4 regions of the Peteryoungia algae genome follow, and region 4 is predicted to be linked to each of the others. Evidence: predicted binding sites of a transcription regulator. Region 4 holds the regulator's gene; each other region holds the start of a gene.
The links. The regulator PhoB, encoded in region 4, activates phosphate uptake and scavenging genes when phosphate is short. The targets are predictions, from matches to a motif close to TGTCATNNANCTGTCAT.
Positions count from the first base shown of each region.

Region 1: phnF (phosphonate metabolism transcriptional regulator PhnF) is a predicted target of PhoB. The motif match lies at 1,909-1,925, and genes of this name have one in related genera.
Region 2: QTL56_RS14925 (DUF2794 domain-containing protein) is a predicted target of PhoB. The motif match lies at 2,584-2,600, and genes of this name have one in related genera.
Region 3: ppk2 (polyphosphate kinase 2) is a predicted target of PhoB. The motif match lies at 1,639-1,655, and genes of this name have one in related genera.

Region 1 covers NZ_CP128477.1:3,026,315-3,031,582, reverse strand. The annotation lists gene QTL56_RS14365 (carbon-phosphorus lyase complex subunit) at 1-759, opposite strand, end outside; gene phnH (phosphonate C-P lyase system protein PhnH) at 763-1,371, opposite strand; gene phnG (phosphonate C-P lyase system protein PhnG) at 1,371-1,841, opposite strand; gene phnF (phosphonate metabolism transcriptional regulator PhnF) at 1,944-2,663, shown strand; gene QTL56_RS14345 (hypothetical protein) at 2,702-5,268, opposite strand, start outside.
Region 2 covers NZ_CP128477.1:3,137,541-3,142,808, reverse strand. The annotation lists gene QTL56_RS14935 (aspartate-semialdehyde dehydrogenase) at 160-1,191, opposite strand; gene QTL56_RS14930 (GNAT family N-acetyltransferase) at 1,607-2,158, shown strand; gene QTL56_RS14925 (DUF2794 domain-containing protein) at 2,162-2,563, opposite strand; gene QTL56_RS14920 (LysR family transcriptional regulator) at 2,666-3,604, opposite strand; gene chvE (multiple monosaccharide ABC transporter substrate-binding protein) at 3,795-4,847, shown strand; gene mmsA (multiple monosaccharide ABC transporter ATP-binding protein) at 4,969-5,268, shown strand, end outside.
Region 3 covers NZ_CP128477.1:3,098,550-3,103,817, reverse strand. The annotation lists gene leuC (3-isopropylmalate dehydratase large subunit) at 1-1,378, opposite strand, end outside; gene QTL56_RS14735 (hypothetical protein) at 1,458-1,586, opposite strand; gene ppk2 (polyphosphate kinase 2) at 1,705-2,598, shown strand; gene QTL56_RS14725 (amino acid ABC transporter permease) at 2,606-3,427, opposite strand; gene QTL56_RS14720 (transporter substrate-binding domain-containing protein) at 3,465-4,262, opposite strand; gene QTL56_RS14715 (aldo/keto reductase) at 4,439-5,268, opposite strand, start outside.
Region 4 covers NZ_CP128477.1:3,749,613-3,754,880, reverse strand. The annotation lists gene QTL56_RS17820 (aspartate aminotransferase family protein) at 1-189, opposite strand, end outside; gene QTL56_RS17815 (GcrA family cell cycle regulator) at 628-1,161, shown strand; gene phoB (phosphate regulon transcriptional regulator PhoB) at 1,292-1,975, opposite strand; gene phoU (phosphate signaling complex protein PhoU) at 2,001-2,714, opposite strand; gene pstB (phosphate ABC transporter ATP-binding protein PstB) at 2,761-3,546, opposite strand; gene pstA (phosphate ABC transporter permease PstA) at 3,582-4,934, opposite strand; gene pstC (phosphate ABC transporter permease subunit PstC) at 4,931-5,268, opposite strand, start outside.

The sequences.
Region 1 (5,268 bases), 720 kb from region 4:
CGTCACCCGGATCTCGCCGAGCGAGACGGCAAAGCCGAGCTCCGGGACGTCGAACTCCACCTCGACGAGCCCCATGCGGATCTCGCCGACAAAGGGATGAGAACGGCCATAGCCGCGTTGTGTCGAATAACCGAGCGCCAGCAGGAAGCCCTCGTCGCCGCGGGCGAGCGCCTGGAGACGCAGGTCGCGTGGCATCGGAAATTCCATCGGTTCACGGGTTATGTCGCCTGCGATGTGATCTTCCGGCATCTCGCCGTCCGGCTCGATCAGGCCTTCGCCGTCGAGAATGTCCGAGACCCGCATGACATGCTCGAGGCCGCCCTCGCGCTGTTCGCCCGTCTCCACGGCATCATCGTCAAGCAGTGAAGGATCCAGCAGGCGATGGGTGTAGTCGAAGGTGGGCCCAAGCAGTTGTCCGCCGGGCAGATCCTTGTAAGTGGCGGAGACACGGCGCTCCACGCGCATGCCGCCTGTTTCGATCGGACGCGAGGTGCCGAAGCGTGGCAGCGTCGTGCGATAGGCGCGCAGAAGGAAGATTGCCTCGATCATGTCGCCGCGCGACTGCTTGAGGGCCAGTGCCGCGAGCGCACAGTCGTAGAGCGACGCTTCGGCCATCACGCGATCAACAGCAAGGCCCAGCTGGGCAACGATCTGGTCGATGGTGACGGATGGCAGCGCCCGATCTCCACGCCGGCGGTCTGCGAGCAGTTTGTGGGCGTTGGCGATGGCCTTTTCGCCACCCTTGACGGCAACATACATGGCTCAGGCCTCCATCTCACGGATCTTGGTGGTGCGCGGAAGGGCTATAAAGCGGTGGCCGCAGCTGAGGATGACATCGACCCCGCGCGGGAAGATTGCGCCATTGTCACTCCATTGCCGCAGGAAGGTTTCCGGCAGGCCTTCCGGTGCGATCATGGCTGTATCGCGGATACCAGGGCCCGTCAGATGCAGCGGTTGGCCATCGTCGAGTGCTGCAACCTCGATCACCAGCGTTGTCGACCGATCCGGATATTCCTGGGTGCCAGGGGAAAACTGCGTGAGCGAAGGAATCGGAGCCCCGGCTTCGACAAAGGCAAACCCGGTTTCGGATTTGTCGCTGGTCAGGCTCGCCCCCGTATGGAAACTGATCCAGGCGGGCAGGGCCGATTTCGCAATGGTCGATGATACCCAGATGGGGGTGTCATGGTCGCAGAGTGTCAGCAGCAGAGCGCCGGCGGCAATGCCAAGCGGTGCGGGTGGCGCGACCGGCACCTGCACGAGGCCGAGGGTCCCGGGCCGGGCCATGGCATCCATGACGGCGCGAAAGATTTCCTGTGCATGTGTTGCGGCATCGGGGAAGCCGCCCTCCAGGGTTTCGGTGTGTTCAAGCATCAGTCTTCTCCGCGAACCATGGTGAAGAAATCGACCTTCGTGGCAGCCGTCTCGGTTTCCAGTCGTTCGGCCTCCGCTGCGAGGCGTGCCTCAAGTGGCGCGAAGAGTGCGGGCTCCAGCATGGCCAGGGCCGCTTCGTCTTGCGCCAGGGCGTCGAGCACGGCCGAGAGGCTCGCTGCCTTCCGGTTCGTGCCGAGGCGATAGCCGTGGCCGATGCGCCCGTCGGCGAGCCGCACGCTTGCCCGGCTCACGGTCGCTTCGCCAAGATTGAAGGGCGCGCCGCCGCCGCCGATGCGACCCTTGACCATCACGAGTCCGGTTTCCGGACCGCGCAGCGTAGTGAAGCCCGGCGCGGGTTCGATCGTCGCGATGGCATCCTGCAGTTCGGCAAGCGTGGCCCTGGCCAGCAGATCGACGATCCGCTTTCGCCTGGCCGGTGCACCGGGTTCGATTTCGTTGGCTCTGTGCATTGTCAGTCCTCGAAATGTCTAGTAATGTAGACAACTATACAAGTTACTTTAGAAGTAGTCGCTGGTCGTGACAAGCTTGTGACAGGGAGCCCAATTCCAGTGATGCAGAGACAGAAGGGCGTTGCCCTGTGGCGCCAGATTTCCGATCGGATCCGCGCCAACATCCTGGCAGGTCTTTATGACAGGACAGGCATGGTGCCGGCCGAAACCGCCTTGGCACAGGAATTCGGGGTCAACCGGCACACGGTGCGGGCGGCGCTAGCCGCCCTGCAGCAGGAGGGGATCGTGCGTGCGGCACAGGGCCGGGGCACCATGATCATCCAGCGCGACAAGTTCGATTTCCCGATCAGCCGGCGTACGCGCTTCACGCAAGGCATCGGGGAGCAGGCGCGCGATCTCAAGGGTATTCTTCTCTCGTCCTCGCGTGAGGTGGCCACGCCGGACCTGATCGAGCGTTTGCAGTTGTCGCAGGGAGATGAGGTCTTGAGACTGGACGGGGTCCGAACAGCGGATGGACGGGCCGTCTCGCGCTCCACGATGTGGTTTCCGGCCGAGCGGTTCGCCGGCATCGACAAGACTTTTGCCGAGACAGGTTCGATCACCCGTGCCCTGTCGGCATGTGGCGTGGATGACTACTTGCGCGACGTGACGGAGATTTCAGCGGTGCATGCCGAGCCGGACGACGTCGCACATCTGGAATTGACGCCGGGTGCAATCGTGCTCGTCACGCACGCGGTGAACACCGATCCGGAGGGGCGTCCCATCCAATTCGCGGTCACCCGTTTCCCGGCAGACCGGGTCCAGTTCACCATTCGAAACTGAGATGAGGCCGGCCTTTTGCCGACCTCATCCCGCAGACATTAAACGGCCTGATAGGCGGCGAGAACCGCCGAGATCTGTTCAGGGCTCAGATTGTTGGACTGGGTCGCGCTGATCGCCCGCAACTGGGCCGGAGTCATGTTCGAGATCTGGCTCACCGTCAGGCCGGGAAGCGCCTGCTGGCTGATTGCCGCGATGTCATCGGTCGAGAAGGTTCTGAAGTTGGTGGCGCCCAGCGCCGTCAACTGCGCCGAATTCAGGCCGGCCACCTGTGCGGCCGTCAGGGCTTCCGCCTGGTCCGCCGAGAAAGCTCCGACCTGTGACACGGTCAAGCCACCGATTGCCTTGGGATCCATGGACGCAATCTGGCTGGTCGACATCCAGTTCAGCTTGTCGGTTCCAAGCGTCGCCAACTGGATGGCGTTCATCGAGCCGATCTGTGCCGTCGTCAGCGCCCCGACCTGATCCTGGGTCATCGCCCGAAGCTGATGATAGGTAAGACCGGCGACTTGCCCCGTGGTCAGGGCTGCGATCTGTTCGGGTTGCAGTGTTGCGAAGACCGCCGGTGCCAGACCGCCGATGGCGCTCGGGGACAATGCCGCAATGTCGGCAGAGGACAAGGTTTCGAGGGCGGCCGGGCTAAAGGCGGCCAGCTGGGTGGCGCTCAGCGCACCGAGCTGGACAGAGGTCATCGCGTCGATCTGGCTTGCCGTCAGTGTGGCGATTTGCGCACTGCTCAGGCCGGCAATGGCCTTCGTGGAAATGGCTGCGATCTGCGTGGCCGACAGGGCCGAAATGGTTCCTGACGAAAGCGAGGCGATCTGGGTTGCCGTGAGGGCGCCAATCTGCGTTGCGGTCATCACGCCGAGCTGGTCCGGCCGCAGTGCATTCAACTGATCGAAGGTCAAGGCGCCGACCTGTGCTGCCGTCAGCACCCCGATCTGCTCCTGGCTCAGGCCGGAAATGTTGGCGGCCGACAAGCCCGAGATCGCGGATGGTGCGATTGCAGCAAGCTCGGCGTTGGAGAGCGTCGCCAGCTGTGCGGACGAGAGTGCACCGATCTGCGTGGCCGTCAGTGCGGCAATCTGGGTCTGGCTGAGACTGTCGATCTGGGTTGTCGACATGGAGGCAATCTGAGCGGTGGTCAGCCCCGGAATAGCCTTGGCGTTCAATGCGGCGATCTTTTCACTCGTGAGGGTGGCCAGGCTGTCGTTTGACAGCGCGGCGACCTGGTTGGCACCCAGGGCGCCAACCTGTGTTGTCGACAGGAGGGTGACCTGTTGTGGTGTGAGGGCGCCGATCTGTGCCGGTGTCAGCGAGGCGATCTGGCTGGCCGTCAATGCGCTGATCTGGTCGGCTCCCAGTGCGGCAATCTGCTGGGTAGTCATGCCCCCGATCCCGGTGGCGCTGAGGGCAGCCAGTTTCGCGGTTGGCAGGCTGGAAAGCTGGGTCGGTGTCAGTGCGGCGACCTGCGCACCGGTCAATGCGCCCATCTGCGCCGTCGTCAACGCTTCGATCTGGTTGGTTGACAACGCGGCGATCTGGTTCGTCGAAAGCGCTGATATCGCGGACGCGCTCAATGCGGCGATCTGCTCCGGCGACATCGCCCCGAGGGAAGCCGTCGTCAGTGCCGCCGCTTGCGTTGCGCCAAATCCGGCCACCTGCTTTGCGCTCAAGGCATCCACCTGGGTCGGTGTCAGGGCGGCGACCTGTTCCGCGCTCATCGCTCCGAGCTGAGCGGGCGTCAAGGCGGCAACCTGGTCGAGGTTCAGCGCAGCAATGGTTTCAGCGTCGAGACTGGCGAATGCGCTCGTATTGATCGCCGCGATCTCTGCCGGCAGAAACGCGAGGATGTCGGACTTGCGCATGGCGCCAAGCTGGGCGGCAGTCAGACCGGAGATCTGGGTCGCCGTCATGGCGTCGATCTGATCCGCCGACATGGCGGCGATCTGATCGGTGCTCAGGGCGGAAATCGTGCGCGCAGAAAGGCCTGCGATCTGCTCACGCGACAGCGATGCTATGTTGCTCGGAGAGAGCGACGCGATCTGGGCGGTCGTGACGGCTTGCAACTGGCTTGCACTCAACGATGCAAGCTGGGTCGGCGTGAAGGCGACGACCTGTTCATTTTTCATGGCGGCGATCTGGCCCGTCGTCAGTCTCGCGATCTGTTCGAGGCTCAGGCTGTCGATCTTGTCGGCGGAGATGGACGAGATGGCGCTCGTCGAAATCGCCGCAATTTCTGCCGGAAGCAATGCTGCCAGCTGGGCTTTGGACAGTGCTCCGATCTGCGGGCCGTTCATTCTCGCGAACTGTGCGGCGGTGAGGCCGTCGATCTGGCTGTCTTCGAGCGCGGTTATCTGCTCTGTCGTCAGTCCCGTGATCGAGGCTGGCGAAAGCGCTGCGATCTGGGACGGTGACCAAGCCTTGACTGCGCTCACAGAAAGCGCGGAAATCTGGGCGGCGGTGAGGGCCGTAATCTGGCCATTCGACATCGCTTCCGTCTGGAAGGCGGTCAATCCGGCGATTTGCTCGGCCTTCAGAGCCTTGATCTGGCTGGTCGTGAGTGCTGCGATCTGGTCCGGACCAAGTGCTGCCATGCGTTCTGCTG
Region 2 (5,268 bases), 610 kb from region 4:
GATCTTGTCGATTCGGCCGCACCATGCCAGCGAAAGTGGATCGTGTCATCCATCCGACGCTAATGTAGGGCCTCGGAGGTCTCAATTTGGATCACATTCGCCTGAAGGGTCCGGTCGAGGCTTCCCATTGTGTGAACGGGAAGCCTCGGCGATTGGCTGTCAGGCGGTCGCGCGCGGCTTGATCAGGCCGCGATTGACCAGAAGTTCCGCGATCTGGATGGTGTTGAGAGCCGCACCCTTGCGCAGGTTGTCGGAGACGATCCACATGTTGAGGCCGTTCTCGACGGTGGCGTCTTCACGAATGCGGGAAATATAGGTCGCGTCTTCGCCAGCGCATTCGACGGGGGTGATGTAGCCACCGTTCTCATGCTTGTCGATGACGAGGCAACCCGGCGCTTCGCGCAGGATGTCGCGGGCCTGGTCTGCAGTGATTTCGTTTTCGAATTCGATGTTGACCGATTCCGAATGGCCGATGAAGACCGGGACGCGTACGGCGGTGCAGGTCACCTTGATCTTCGTGTCGAGCATCTTCTTGGTTTCGGCCAGGACCTTCCACTCTTCCTTCGTGTAGCCGTCTTCCATGAAGCTATCGATGTGTGGAATGACGTTGAAGGCGATGCGCTTGGTGAACTTCTTCGCTTCGACGGGATCGGCGACGAAGACGGCGCGGGTCTGGGTGAAGAGTTCGTCCATGCCTTCCTTGCCGGCGCCGGAGACGGATTGGTAGGTCGAGACGACGATACGCTTGATCTTGGCGAAGTCATGCAGGGGCTTCAGCGCCACGACCAACTGTGCGGTCGAGCAATTCGGGTTGGCGATGATGTTGCGCTTCCTGAAGTCTACGATGGCGTCCGGGTTCACTTCCGGGACGATCAGCGGAACGTCGGAATCGTAACGCCAGGCCGAGGAGTTGTCGATGACGACGCAACCCTGAGCGCCGATCTTCGGCGACCACTTCTGCGAGATCGTGCCGCCGGCCGACATCAGGCAGATGTCGGTGTTGGAAAAATCGTAGTTGTCGAGGTTCGAAACCTTCAGGACCTTGTCACCGAAAGAGACTTCGGTCCCCTGGGAACGGGCGGACGCGAGCGCCACGACTTCCGATGCCGGAAAGCCACGTTCGGAAAGGATGTTCAGCATTTCGCGACCGACATTGCCGGTGGCGCCTACGACTGCAATCTTGAAACCCATGTCAATGCTCTCTTTCTGTCTCTCCGCGGATGGTGAGGGGGAAGTTCGCGACTTGTGCGCAACCTTCCTTGTCCCCGGCCGTGCCGGGGAGAGAGCGGTGGCCGAAGACGTCAGACGGTTTTCGTCGTCGTTTTGGCCTTGGTCGTGGATGCAAGAGAAAGGCATGCGCAGCCTGCAGCGGAAAGCTGCAGGAGTTGGAAGACCGCAAAGGGTTGCCCGAAAGCGTGCATGGACCGAATTCCTCTTCGCGGCGAGGCATTACAAGGTTTTCGGCGCGAGTCAAGCCGAGCACCGGCGGGCTTCGTCGAAAAGCGAATGCCGACCGGTTGAGTGGCCTTTTATCACCACGACACGGTCGCGCTTGCCTCGACATTTCCGGCGTGAAAAAACAGTCGCAATCACCGGAGCATATTGCATGAGCCTTGAAATTCGTGAGTTGAGATCTGGGGACCTTCCCGCCGTGACGGAAATCTACGCCGACGCCGTCACCCACGGGACGGCGAGCTATGAGTTCACACCGCCTACCCTCGACGAGATGTCATCACGGCATCGGGATCTCACGGAGAAGGGGTATCCCTACCTGGCTGCAATCGATCCTTACGGGCAATTGCTGGGATACGCCTATGCATCGGCGTTTCGGACCAGACCTGCCTATCGATGGCTTGTGGAGGATGCCATCTACATCCACCCCCAGGCCCGTGGGCGCGGCGTCGGGAAGACCTTGCTCGTGACACTGCTCGATCAATGCGAGGCCCTGGGTTTCCGGCAGATGGTTGCCGTGATCGGTGGCGCGAGCGAGGCGTCAATGGCCGTCCATCGCAGTTGTGGCTTCGAACTCGCTGGCGCTTTGAGTGCAACGGGCTTCAAGCACGGTCTCTGGCTCGACACCGTCTTCATGCAAAAGGCATTGGGCGAGGGCAGTGCGACCATGCCGGATCTGTCTGCCTATCCGGGCACGATGCGTTGAGCGTCAGTCCAGTGCCTTGAGCGCCTTGTCGAAGACCTTCAGCACCTGGCGCAGATCATGGCCGCGCTTGAGAATTCGTCCGTCTGTGGCGATGACGGAGAATGCGCCCTGCTTGGCGGCGAGCTTCGGATTTTTCTCAATTCGGTAGAGCGGAAACTCGCCCGACCGCTTGAAGACGGAAAATACGGCCTTGTCCTTCAGGTGATCGATCGCGTAGTCGCGCCATTCGCCCTCTCCGACCATGAGGCCGTAGATCCAAAGAATGGCGTCGAGTTCACGGCGGTGGAAGGTGACGGGTAAGGGGTCGAGCGCCTGTCTATAGACACCGAGATCAACGACAGAAGCGGCCGTCGTGTCTGCCCCCTCGTCGTCGTGGCGCTGCCCCTCCGGCTGCTCTGTCGTCAATGCTCCACGGGCTCCGATTTATGACGGATAGGTAACAGTGTGCCTGACATGCCTGAAATTGCAAGCATGTCGGGTGTTGCGACGTCCGGCGTCGGGATCGTTTCAGCGCCCCCTGCTGAGGAAGTGACGGAGCAGGAGTTCGCGAAGCCGCGCAGCGATCGGCGACAGGCGCTTACCGCTGAGGGTGATCAGGTGATAGGGCGTAACCTCGATGGGCGTGTCCAGTCGCAGCGTGGTCAGATCACCGACGGGGGTCTGCCGGCAAAGAAGATCCGAGACCTCGCGTGACATGGGTGCGATCGCGTTCGACGAGGCCAGCATCGCAATCATGACAAGCAGCGAGGTCGTATTGACGATGTTGCGCGGGATCGGCACGCCTTCTTCGATGAAGACATTCTCCACTGCCTGGCGCAAGGGCGTCCCTGGAGCCTGCATCACCCAGGGGAAATGCGTCATGTCGGATATATTCAGGCTGTCGACGTTCACCAGGGGATGCGTGCGATGGACGACGATCTCCATCTCCTCCATCGTTGCCCCTTCCACGTGAAACTGGCGTGCGTCGATGCCCGCAGGAATCCGTCCCAGCACGAAGTCGTACTGGCCTGACAGCAGATCGCGGATCATTTCGCCACTGGGCGCCACATTGACGTGGATGTCGACCGTCGATGTCTCCGCCTTCAGGGCGCGGATTGCAGGGACGACATGCCCGACAGCGCCTCCCGTGACCGCTCCTATCCTGACCTTGCCCGTCAGCCCCCGCTGGATTGCTTCGACTTCGCGCGCCGCTTCGCGCATTTCTTCCAGTACGTTCTGCGCGCGGCGAGCCAGCGCGCTGCCGACGGCGGTCGGCTCCATCCCCTTGGGTGTGCGAACGAAAATGGGCGACCCGACGTAGCGCTCGATCTCTCCCAGCATGCGGGAGGCCGCCGGTTGGGTCAGCGCAAGCTCCTGAGCGGCCAGACTCAACTGACCCAGTTCGGCAATGGAGCGAATGAGATTGAGGTGCTTCGGTTGCAAGCGATGAACGTGAATCTCGGCCATAAATCACATATCAACCATGGTATGGAGAAAGTCAAAATAATCATTTGATCGGTATATCGGCCGCGATAAGACTCGCCACGGAGCTGGGGGGCTGCTGGGTCAGCCGTCCGTTCTTGTTTCAGCGAGTGCCAGGAGGAGCTTGGCCCCGCACGGTATGACCAGGGAGGTTACCATGAAGAAACTTGGAGCCATGATTGCGTCTTTCGCAATCGGCATCGCATCCTTTACGCCAATGTCCTTCGCACAGGACAAGGGCATGGTCGGCATTTCCATGCCGACGAAGACGTCTACCCGTTGGATCTCGGACGGCGAGACCATGGAAAAGCTGTTCTCGGAAGCCGGCTACACCCCGGACCTGCAGTTTGCTGACGACGACATCCCGAACCAGCTTGCCCAGATCGAAAACATGGTCACCAAGGGTGCCAAGGTTCTCGTGATCGGCGCCATCGACGGCACGACCCTGTCCGACATCCTGCAGAAGGCTGCAGACGCCGGCGTAAAGGTCATCGCTTATGACCGCCTGATCCGCGATTCCGGCAATGTCGACTACTACGCCACCTTCGACAACTTCCAGGTCGGCGTTCTCCAGGCAACCAGCCTCGTGGACGGCCTCAAGGCCAAGTTCCCGGACACCAAGCCATGGAACGTAGAACTCTTCGGCGGTTCGCCGGATGATAACAACGCCTTCTTCTTCTACGACGGCGCAATGTCGGTTCTCCAGCCCCTGATCGACAGCGGCGACATCGTCGTCAAGTCGGGCCAGATGGGTATGGACCAGGTCGGTACCCTGCGTTGGGACGGCACCGTTGCCCAGGCGCGCATGGAAAACCTGCTGTCCTCGACCTACACCGAAGACAAGCTGAACGGCGCTCTGTCTCCGTATGACGGTCTCTCGATCGGCATCCTTTCGGCTCTCAAGGGCGTAGGCTACGGTTCGGGCGACATGACCATGCCTGTGGTCACCGGTCAGGACGCCGAGCTTCCGTCGATCAAGTCGATGCTCGCAGACGAGCAGTATTCGACCGTGTTCAAGGACACGCGCGAACTCGCGAAGGTCGCCGTTTCGATGGTCGAAGCCATCATGGAAGGCAAGACCCCCGAGATCAACGACGACAAGACCTACAACAATGGCGTCAAGGTCGTTCCGTCCTACCTGCTGAAGCCCGTCGCGCTTGACAAGGCCAATGCCAAGGACGTTCTGGTCAATGCCGGCTACTACACGGCCGATCAGATCGACAACTGATCCCTCGGATCATGTCCGGGTCCGCGACGAGTCGCGGACCCATTTTCTATACGCATTGAGGGAGCTCGCGACGTCGGCTAGATCTTTCAGGGATCGCTGAATGGGCGCCGGAATTCTGCACATGGACAACATCATTCTCGAGATGCGTGGCATCACGAAGACATTCCCCGGCGTCAAGGCGTTGGACAATGTCAGCTTCAAGGTGCGCGAGGGCGAGATTCACGCACTGGTCGGCGAAAACGGCGCCGGCAAATCGACGCTGATGAAGGTACTGAGCGGCGTTTATCCCGCTGGAACCTATGACGGCGACATCTTTTATGACGGCAAGGTCCGTCGTTTCGGCCGGATTTCCGACAGCGAGGAACTCGGCATCATCATCATTCACCAGGAACTGGCTCTCGTGCCGCTCCTGTCGATTGCC
Region 3 (5,268 bases), 650 kb from region 4:
CAGCGATTGCGGCGGCGGCGGCCATGGCCGGCGAGACGAGATGCGTGCGGCCCTTGAAGCCCTGGCGGCCCTCGAAATTGCGGTTCGAGGTCGAAGCGCAGCGCTCGCCCGGCTTCAGGCGGTCGTCGTTCATGGCGAGGCACATGGAGCAACCCGGCTCGCGCCAGTCGAAGCCAGCTTCCTTGAAGATCTTGTCGAGACCTTCGGCTTCCGCCTGTTCCTTGACGAGACCGGAGCCCGGTACGATCATGGCCGATACGGTCGAGGCGACGGTCCTGCCTTCGACGACCTTGGCCACTTCGCGCAGGTCTTCGATACGGCCATTGGTGCAGGAGCCAATGAAGACGCGATCTACCGCGATATCGGTGATCTTGGTGCCCGGCTTCAGGCCCATGTAGTCCAGGGCGCGCCACTTGGAGGTGCGCTTGTTCTCATCCTGGATTTCATCCGGGTTCGGGACCACGCCCTGGACCGAGATCACGTCCTCCGGCGAGGAACCCCAGGAGACGATCGGCGGCAACTTGGCGGCATCGAGCACGACAACGCGGTCGAAATGCGCGCCTTCGTCGGACTTCAGCGTCTTCCAATAGGCGAGGGCTTGCTCGAGGGCTTCACCCTTCGGCGCGCGGGGCTTGTCCTTGATGTATTCGAAGGTCTTCTCGTCCGGGGCGATCAGGCCGGCGCGGGCGCCGCCTTCGATCGTCATGTTGCAGACGGTCATGCGGCCTTCCATCGACAGGGCCTCAATGGCTTCGCCGGCGAATTCGATAACGTGGCCAGTGCCGCCAGCAGTGCCGATCTCGCCGATGATCGCGAGGATGATGTCCTTTGCGGTCACGCCTTCGGGCAACTTCCCGTCGACGCGCACCAGCATGTTCTTTGCCTTCTTCTGGATCAGCGTCTGGGTCGCGAGCACATGCTCGACCTCGGACGTGCCGATGCCGTGCGCCAATGCCCCGAATGCACCATGCGTCGAGGTGTGGCTGTCACCGCAGACGATGGTCATGCCCGGCAGAGTGAAGCCCTGTTCCGGACCGACGATGTGGACAATGCCCTGGCGCTTGTCGGAGGCCGAGTAATATTCAACACCAAACTCGGCTGCATTGGTGGCGAGCGCCTCGACCTGAATGCGGCTTTCCTCGTTCTTGATGCCGAGGTGCCTGTCCGGCGAGGTCGGCACATTGTGGTCGACCACGGCCAAGGTCTTCTGTGGGGCGCGGACCTTGCGGCCTGCCATGCGCAAGCCTTCGAAGGCCTGCGGCGACGTCACTTCGTGAACGAGGTGACGGTCGATATAGAGAAGACAGGTACCATCTTCCTGGCGATCGACAACGTGGTCGTCCCAGATCTTGTCGTAAAGGGTGCGAGGTGCGCTCATGGCTATGTTCCGTCCAGACTGAGGAAAGGATTTTGGAGTGTTCAGGATGCATCGGCGCCGCTCCGGCGGCGCGAGGCGCTCAGCCGCGAAGGCTCGCGAGTGCCCCTTGAACGCGCGCGAAGAACCGTGCCGGCAGACGCTTGTGGTCCTGCAGCACGATGAACTGGTTCGCGAGGCATCCGAATTTCGATCCCATGGGCGGCGTCATACCAGTTTTCCCAATTGTCGGCAATTGGTTCGAGAGCCTTGTGACACGCGGCTGTCATGAAGCTTTCGCGCAAGCATGATTGATCTTCGTCCGTATCGCACCCCTCGGAGCCGGCGCCATGAACGAAGAGATCCACCGCATCAAGACCGAGCTTCTCGACAGTTTCGACGAGGAGCTGGAGCAGCAGCTGGACGAGGATCGGCTCGACCAGCTCGTCGCCGACGGCATGTCGGAACCCATGATCGACCGGAAGATCTATTTCCGCGAACTGTTTCGTCTCCAGCATGAGCTGGTCCGTCTGCAGGACTGGGTTCAATACAAGAAGCTGAAAATGGTCGTGCTGTTCGAAGGACGAGACTCCGCAGGCAAGGGCGGTGCGATCAAGCGCGTTACGCAGAGACTCAACCCGCGTGTCTGCCGGGTCGTGGCTCTCCCGGCGCCCACCGAGCGGGAGCGCAGCCAATGGTACTTCCAGCGCTATGTCCAGCACCTGCCCACAGCGGGCGAAATGGTCCTGTTCGATCGTTCCTGGTACAATCGGGCCGGTGTCGAGCGGGTCATGGGTTTTTGCGGACCCGACGAGCTGGAGGAATTCTTCCGCTCAGTACCGGAATTCGAGCGCATGCTGGTGCGTTCCGGCATCGTCCTGGTCAAATACTGGTTCTCGATCACGGACGAGGAACAGGAGTTTCGTTTCCGCATGCGCATCAACGATCCTCTGAAGCAGTGGAAGCTCTCGCCGATGGATCTGGAGAGCCGGGTCCACTGGGAAGACTACACCCGTGCCAAGGAAGAAATGCTGGAACGCACGCATATTCCCGAGGCACCCTGGTGGGTGGTCCAGGCGGTCGACAAGAAGAAGGCGCGGCTCAACATGATCGCCCATCTCCTGTCACAGGTGCCCTATGAACATGTGCCGAAAGAGGCGGTCCAGCTGCCGGCGCGTGTGCGAAACGATGACTATATCCGCCAGCCTGTGCCGCTGGAGATGTATGTGCCGGAACAGTATTGAACTCGTGTCAGCTACGGGTGCGCGTGCGCATCCGTTTCTCGAAGCCTCGCAAGAGAATCGACAATCCTATGGTCAGAACCAGATAGACATAGGCCACGATCGAGTAGGTCTCGAAAAAGCGGAAAGACCCCGAGGCATAGACCTTGCCCATCTGGGTGATGTCGGCGACGCCGAGCACGGAGACCAGCGAGGAGTCCTTCACCATGGCGACGAAATCGTTCGAGAGTGGCGGAAAGATTACGCGGATCGCCTGCGGGAAGACCACGAGCCGGAAGCGTTGGCTCCTGCTGAGGCCCAGCGCCTTGGCCGCCTCGATCTGCCCCTTGTCGATCGACTGTATGCCGGCACGGAAGATTTCCGCAATGAAAGCGGAATAGCCGATCGTCAGTGCTATGATGGCGCGCCACATCAGCGATACATCGCGCACGACCATGGGGTCGGTGAGGCCAGCCGATATGAGCGGGGTTGTGAGAATATTATATAGCGCGACGAAGGCCGGGGCGCCCACGAAGGCGATGTAGAACAGGAGAACCAGGATCGGGATGCCGCGGACCACTTCCACATAGAAGCGGGCGATCTGGCGCAGGATAACGCTATCGGACATGCCGAGAAGCGCAATCAGCAGGCCCAGCGCCGTTGCCAGGGCGAAACCGACCAGTGTGACAAAGATTGTCACCCAGAGGCCCTTGGACACCGTGTTGAACACCTGTGAATAGATGTCGCTGACAAAAATGACAGCAGCCAGGGAAAGCGCCAGAATCAGGAAGGCGACCAGCCACCAGGGCCGGTCGCCCTTCTCATCACCCTGGGGAAGGGTCTGAAATGCCATCAGTCTCCCGCCTTCAGGTCGCAGGGACGGATCTGGGTCATTCGCCCATTTTGTAGTCGAGGAACCACTTCTTGTTGAGTGCGTCCAGCGTGCCGTCGGCCTTCATCGCCCCGATCGCGGCATTGACCGGCGCCACCAGGTCGGAGCCCTTCGGGAAGATGAAGCCGAAGTCTTCCGAGCCCAGCGGGCCGCCGATCAGCTTCAGGCCGCCATCCGAGGCGTCGACATAGCCCTTCCCGGCGGTGCCGTCCGTCAGCACGACGTCAACGTCGCCGGTCTTGAGGGCTTGCACCGTGGCGCCGAAGGTTTCGAACAACTTGATGCGTGGGTTCTGTTCGTTGCCGTCGAGGATCTCGTAGACGGCCGTATAAAACGGCGTCGTACCCGGCTGGGCGCCGACCAGCCCTTCCTGGAACTCGCCGAAGCTCTTGCCATCGGTGAAACGGCTCTCGTCGCCGCGCACCAGCATGAATTGCTCCGAGCGCATATAGGGATCTGAGAAGTCTACCTTCTCCTTGCGGTCGTCCTTGATGGTGATCCCGGTCATGCCGATCTGGTACTGGTCGTCAGAGACGGCCTGGATCATCGCGTCCCAGGAGGTGTTTTGGTATTCGACCTTGAAATTCAAACGCTTGGCGATCTCGTTCATCGCGTCATATTCCCAACCGATCTGCTGGCCCGTCTTCGGATCGACGAACTGCAGTGGCGGATAGGCATTCTCAGTCACGACCACAACAGCCTTGCCGGCGAGATCCGGCAGATCGCTGGCGTGGGTGGAAATAGGCAGTAGGGCGAGGGCGGACAGACCGGCAAGGACAGCGCGGCGGAACAGCATGGAAATCTCCCGAATTGTGGCAGGGCAGACTGTCACATCTTGTTCCGTGCTGGCAAGGACCGCCGGCCACGCGTCAAGGCGCATCCGCAATTTTCATAGCAGCAGAGGCTGGTTAGGCGTTTGTTTGGACCGCATCCGAGGTCGGATGCGGTCCATGCAGTCATGTCACACGTGAATCAGAAGCTGGCAGTCATCGGGTCCGGACCAATGCGTGCACCTGCATCGTCCAGTGCGTTCAGAATTTTCATGTCTTCTGCCGAAATCTTGAAATCGAAAACGTTGAAATTTTCGACGATGCGCGACGGCGTGACTGATTTCGGGATGACCACGAGGCCATTGTCGATGTGCCAGCGGATGATCACCTGGGCCGGCGTCCGGCCGAGCCTGCTCGCCATTTCTGCAATCACGGGATGCCCAAGCAGCTTGCCTTGTCCCAAGGGGCTCCACGACTGCGTCACGATCTTGTGTTTCTCGTGAAAGGCCCGCGTTTCGCGTTGCTGGAAGTCCGGGTGCAGCTCGATCTGGTTGATGACCGGGACAACGCCCGTTTCGGCAACGATCCTTTCGATATGCTCGGGACAGAAGTTCGACACGCCAATGGACTTCGCGCGACCTTCCTCCTGCAGCTTGACGAAGGCCTTCCAGGTGTCGACGAAGAGCTCGCGATGCGCCGACGGCCAATGGATCAGGTAGAGATCGACGTAGTCGGTTCCCAGCCGCTTCAGGCTCGCATCAAAGGCCCTCAGGGTCTGGTCATAGCCCTGCTCGGTGTTCCAGAGCTTCGTCGTCAGGAAAATGTCCGAGCGCGCCGTGCCGGATTGGCGGATTCCTTCGCCGACACCTTCCTCGTTCTCGTATACGGCGGCTGTGTCAATATGGCGGTAACCTGCGTCGAGGGCAGCCTTGACGGCCGGTGCCGCCTCGTCGTTCGGTGTCTGCCAAACGCCGAGGCCCACCTGGGGAATGCGGGCGCCGTCGTTCAAAGCGATGTGAGTTTGATCAGTCA
Region 4 (5,268 bases):
CTTGTCGGCCTGGTCCTTGAGGGCACCGACGACATGCGGATGACCATGACCGACAGACGTGACGGCGACACCGGCTGCGAAGTCGAGATAGCGCTCGCCGCTTTCCGTCACCAACCAGACGCCCTCGCCTCGTTCGAAACGCAGCGGCGCCCGATTATAGGTCTGGTAGAGCGGCGTAGCTTCGGCCATGGCGTTCACGATCCTTTTCGACAATCCGTCACACCGGACGGTGCGGCCTCCACGAGGCTCCGAAAAAATTAAAAATGCCGCCTTGCGGCGGCGCGGGCACTATCCCCACTCACCCTTGCAATGTCAACGTTTTCTGCAGGAATCGCGGCAGTTGGAGCGATTTCGGCCAACACGCGCAGGACGAGTGCCGGCGAAGATTCCATCTGTTGCATACTTGACTCACTCGGGAAGCAAGTTGGGGAAAACCGCGAAATCGATTCCAGATGATTCCCGCGACTCTTGTCACGGAGTCAGCCGACCTCTAGGTTAAATTTTATTAACAGATTGCATGCGGCGGAAGTGCTCACCGACAATATCGAGGCGGTTTTGTTTCGGATTCATTCGAAGCAACGGTGACGGATTCTGCCATGACAGACGCGAGCGGCGGAGATGAATGGCATGAACTGGACTGATGAGAGGGTTGAAAGACTCAAGCGCCTCTGGGCCGAAGGCCTGAGCGCAAGCCAGATTGCAGCGCAACTGGGCGGCGTAAGCCGAAACGCCGTAATCGGCAAAGTGCACCGGCTTAACCTTCCGGGTCGCGCCAAGGCAGGCGGCAACTCGTCTGCAGCACGTCCGGCCAAGCGCCCTGCACAGACGCAGCGTCCGGCAAGTTTCCAGAACCGCCCGGCAGCCAGCACGACCACCCGCACCGTCACCCGCGCTGCAGGCGCCACGATGCTGAAGGAAGAGATCGAGGTCGAGGCCTACGAAGAGGTCGAAGTTCGGCGTTCCCTGAACGTGGTTGTTCCGATTTCGCGCCGCCTGGCACTGACGGAACTGACCGAGCGGACCTGCAAGTGGCCGATCGGCGATCCGATGAAGGACGACTTCCACTTCTGCGGCTGCGAAATCGCCGACAGCGCGCCCTACTGCACTTACCATGCAAAGCTCGCCTATCAGCCGGTCAGTGAACGCCGCAAGGCTCGCTGATCCCTCGGCCAGAGACAGAGACATCCAACGGGTCCTTCGGGGCCCGTTTTCTTTTGGCGCCCGCACCAACAAGGAAAAGGGGCCGCAGCGGATGATCCGCGCGGCCCCTTCGATCGTCTGGCAAGCCGGTTCAGGCTTCCATGGAGTAGCCCGCACCGCGAACCGTGCGAATGACATCCTGCATGTTGGAGAAATTCAGCGCCTTGCGCAGGCGGCCGACATGCACATCGACGGTGCGCTCGTCGACATAAATGTCATGTCCCCAGACACCGTCCAGCAGCTGAGACCGGGAATAGACGCGCCCCGGGGAGGCCATGAGGAATTCCAAGAGCCGGAATTCCGTCGGACCGAGACGAACCTCGCGGCTCTTGCGATGAACACGATGTGTCTCACGGTCGAGCTCTATGTCCCCGCAACGCAGGACGCTGGAGAGAACCTCGGGCTTGGCACGCCGCAGCATGGCCTTGACGCGAGCCATCAGTTCCGGCGTGGAGAAGGGCTTCACGACATAGTCATCTGCTCCCGTCGCCAGGCCACGAACCCGCTCGCTTTCCTCGCCACGGGCGGTCAGCATGATGATTGGCAGGCGCTCGGTTTCGGGGCGCACACGCAGGCGCCGGCAGAGCTCGATGCCCGAGACGCCCGGGAGCATCCAGTCGAGGATCAAGAGATCGGGAACCCGCTCCTGCAGGCGGATCTCTGCCTCGTCCCCCCGCAGGATCGTCTCGACTTCGTATCCCTCGGCTTCAAGGTTGTAACGGAGGAGGACCGACAGGGCCTCCTCGTCTTCCACCACGGCTATCTTCGGCTGCATCAAAAACCAACCTCGCTGGCCAACATCACTCGGTGATCGCACCGACGGAAGAGGTGAGGTCTTCCTTCGGGCGCTCGCCTTCCGGCTGTGCGCCGGTCGTCATGTAATAGATCGTCTCCGCGATATTCGTCGCGTGATCGCCGATACGCTCGATGTTCTTGGCGCAGAACAGAAGATGCGTGCAGCTCGTGATGTTGCGCGGATCTTCCATCATGTAGGTCAGGAGTTCGCGGAACAGCGAGGTGTAGATTGCGTCGATTTCCTCGTCGCGATCACGGATCGACTTGGCCTTCTCGGCCGAGCGCGTCGTATAGACGTCGAGCACTTCCTTGAGCTGGGCAAGCGCCAGGTCCGAGAGATGTTCGAGGCCACGGGCGAGCTTGCGCGGAACGCCGGTCGCCTGAATGGCCACCACACGCTTGGAGTTGCTCTTGCCGAGATCGCCGACACGCTCGAGGTCCGCAGCGATGCGAAGAGCGCCGATGATTTCGCGCAGGTCTGATGCGACCGGCTGGCGCTTGGCGATGGTCACGATCGCCTTGTCACCGATCTCGCGTTCCATGGCATCCATGACGACGTCGTCAGAAATGACCTTCTGCGCAAGTGCGGCGTCGGAATTGACCAGCGAGCGCACGCTTTCGGCGACCATCTGTTCCGCAAGACCGCCCATTTCGGAGATGCGGCGCATCAGGAACTTCAGTTCCTCGTCGAAGGCCGAGTAGATGTGAGAGGAGCCCATTTGAAACGTCCTTGAAATTGAGTTCAACCGTGAATGACGTCAGGGCTCAGCCGAAGCGGCCCATGATGTAATCCTGGGTGCGCTGGTCATCCGGGTTGGTGAACATCTTGTCAGTGTCGTTCTCCTCGACCAGCTCGCCGAGGTGGAACATAGCCGTGCGCTGGGAAACGCGGGCGGCCTGCTGCATCGAGTGGGTTACGATCACGATCGTGAAGTTCTCGCGCAGTTCATGGATCAGCTCCTCGACCTTTGCAGTCGCGATCGGGTCGAGCGCCGAGCAGGGCTCATCCATCAGGATGACTTCGGGGCTGACGGCAACGGCACGCGCGATGCAGAGACGCTGCTGCTGACCACCGGAGAGGCCGGTCCCGGCAGAGTCGAGACGATCCTTCACCTCATTCCAGAGGCCGGCCTTCTGCAACGCGATCGAGACGATCTCGTCCAGCTCGGCCTTGTTGCGGGCCAGGCCGTGAATGCGCGGACCATAGGCGACATTTTCGTAGATCGACTTCGGGAAGGGGTTGGGTTTCTGGAAAACCATGCCGACCTTGGCGCGCAGTTGCACGGGGTCAACCTTGGGGTCGTAGATGTTTTCCGCATCGATCTGGATGTTTCCCTCGACGCGGCAGCTCGCAATCGTGTCGTTCATGCGGTTGATGCAGCGCAGGAAGGTCGACTTGCCGCAGCCCGACGGTCCGATGAAGGCCGTAACGGAGCGGGGGCGGATGTCGATGTTGACGTCCTTGAGGGCGTGCTTGTCACCGTAAAACACCTGCACGTTGCGGGCGGTGATTTTGCTTTCAGTCATGGGTGGCGCTTTCGTCGTGGTCATCTTGGTCGCGAGATTGTTCATCATCATATAACTCCTTACCAGCGACGCTCGAAGCGGCGACGAAGAATGATTGCGATCAGGTTCATCAGGATCAGGAACACGAGGAGCACGATAATCGCACCGGAGGCACGCTCCACGAAGGCCGGGTCGCCACGCTGGGTCCAGTTATAGACCTGGACCGGCAAAGCGGAGGCCGGCTGGAAGAAGCCGTCCGGCGGACCGGCCGGGTATTCGCGCACGAAGGCAACCATGCCAATCAGGAGCAGCGGCGCTGTTTCACCGAGCGCACGGGCGAGACCGATGATCGCGCCAGTCAGGATGCCCGGCATGGCAAGCGGCAGGACGTGATGGAAGATCGACTGCATCTTCGAGGCGCCGACGCCGAGTGCAGCATCGCGGATCGACGGAGGCACGGCCTTGAGTGCCGAGCGGGTGGCGATGATGATCGTGGGCAGCGTCATCAGCGTGAGAACGAGACCGCCGACGATCGGAGCCGATTGCGGCAGGCCGACAAAATTGATCAGGACGGCAAGGCCCAGAATACCGAAGACGATCGAGGGCACGGCGGCGAGATTGGCGATATTGACCTCGATCAGGTCGGTGAACCAGTTCTGCGGCGCGAACTCCTCGAGATAGATCGACGTCGCGACACCGAGAGGTAGCGACAGCACCAGCACGATCAGCATCATATAGGCTGAACCGATGATGGCGACACCGAGGCCTGCGGCCTCCGGACGCGTATCGGATGCGTCAGGCGCGGTGAAAAAGCCCCAATTGAACTTCGTCACCAGAATGCCGGCTTCCTTCAAATTGTCCGCAAGAACGAGCTGTTCCGGCGAGACATTGCGATCGAGAGCCGCGCTCTCCATCGTCACGCGACCCTTGTAGTAGCCGTCAATACGGCCACCGGCGAGGAAGTCGAAGGGGTAGGTCTGGCCGATCACGGAGGGATCGGCGATGACGAAGCGGCGCAGATCGGCGGCCGCTTCCTTCGAGATGAGCTCGGCAGCAGCCTTGGGCGTCAGGCCCTCGGCAGCAAGTCCCTTGTCTTCCAGCGCCCTGGCCACGGCCTGCTCGATGAGCGGCGCATAGCCAAACGTGGTGACCTTGGCAATGTCCGCCGGGTCGCGATTGCCAGCCTTGTCGAGTTTTGCCGGATCCAGATAGACGTCCAGCGTGACGAAGGTCTGCTGGAACGAGGACAAGCCGTTCGACATGATGGAGAGCAGAAGTCCGATCAGTGCAACGATGCCGAAGGTGACGGCTGCCTTGCCCCACATGCGGAAGCGGACTTCGGCCTTGTTGCGGTTGCGCGTGCGATCATCGACCGTGAGGATCGACTTCTTTTCCGCAGGCATCGGGGCTCCGATAGCGGTGAGATCGGTCATTCGTACTGCTCCCGGTACTTGCGGACAATGTAAAGGGCCACGACGTTGAGGCCGAGGGTGATGACGAAGAGGGTGAGGCCGAGGGCGAAGGCGACGAGGGTCTCGGGACTTGCGAATTCCGTGTCACCGGTCAGCTGGCTGACGATCTTGACCGTTACCGTGGTCATCGCCTCGAAGGGATTGATGTCGAGCTTGGCAGATGCACCGGCTCCGAGAACCACGATCATGGTCTCACCGATGGCGCGGCTCGCGGCCAGCAGGATCGCACCGACAATGCCCGGAAGTGCCGCCGGAAGAACCACCTGCCTGATCGTCTCAGACTGGGTCGAGCCCA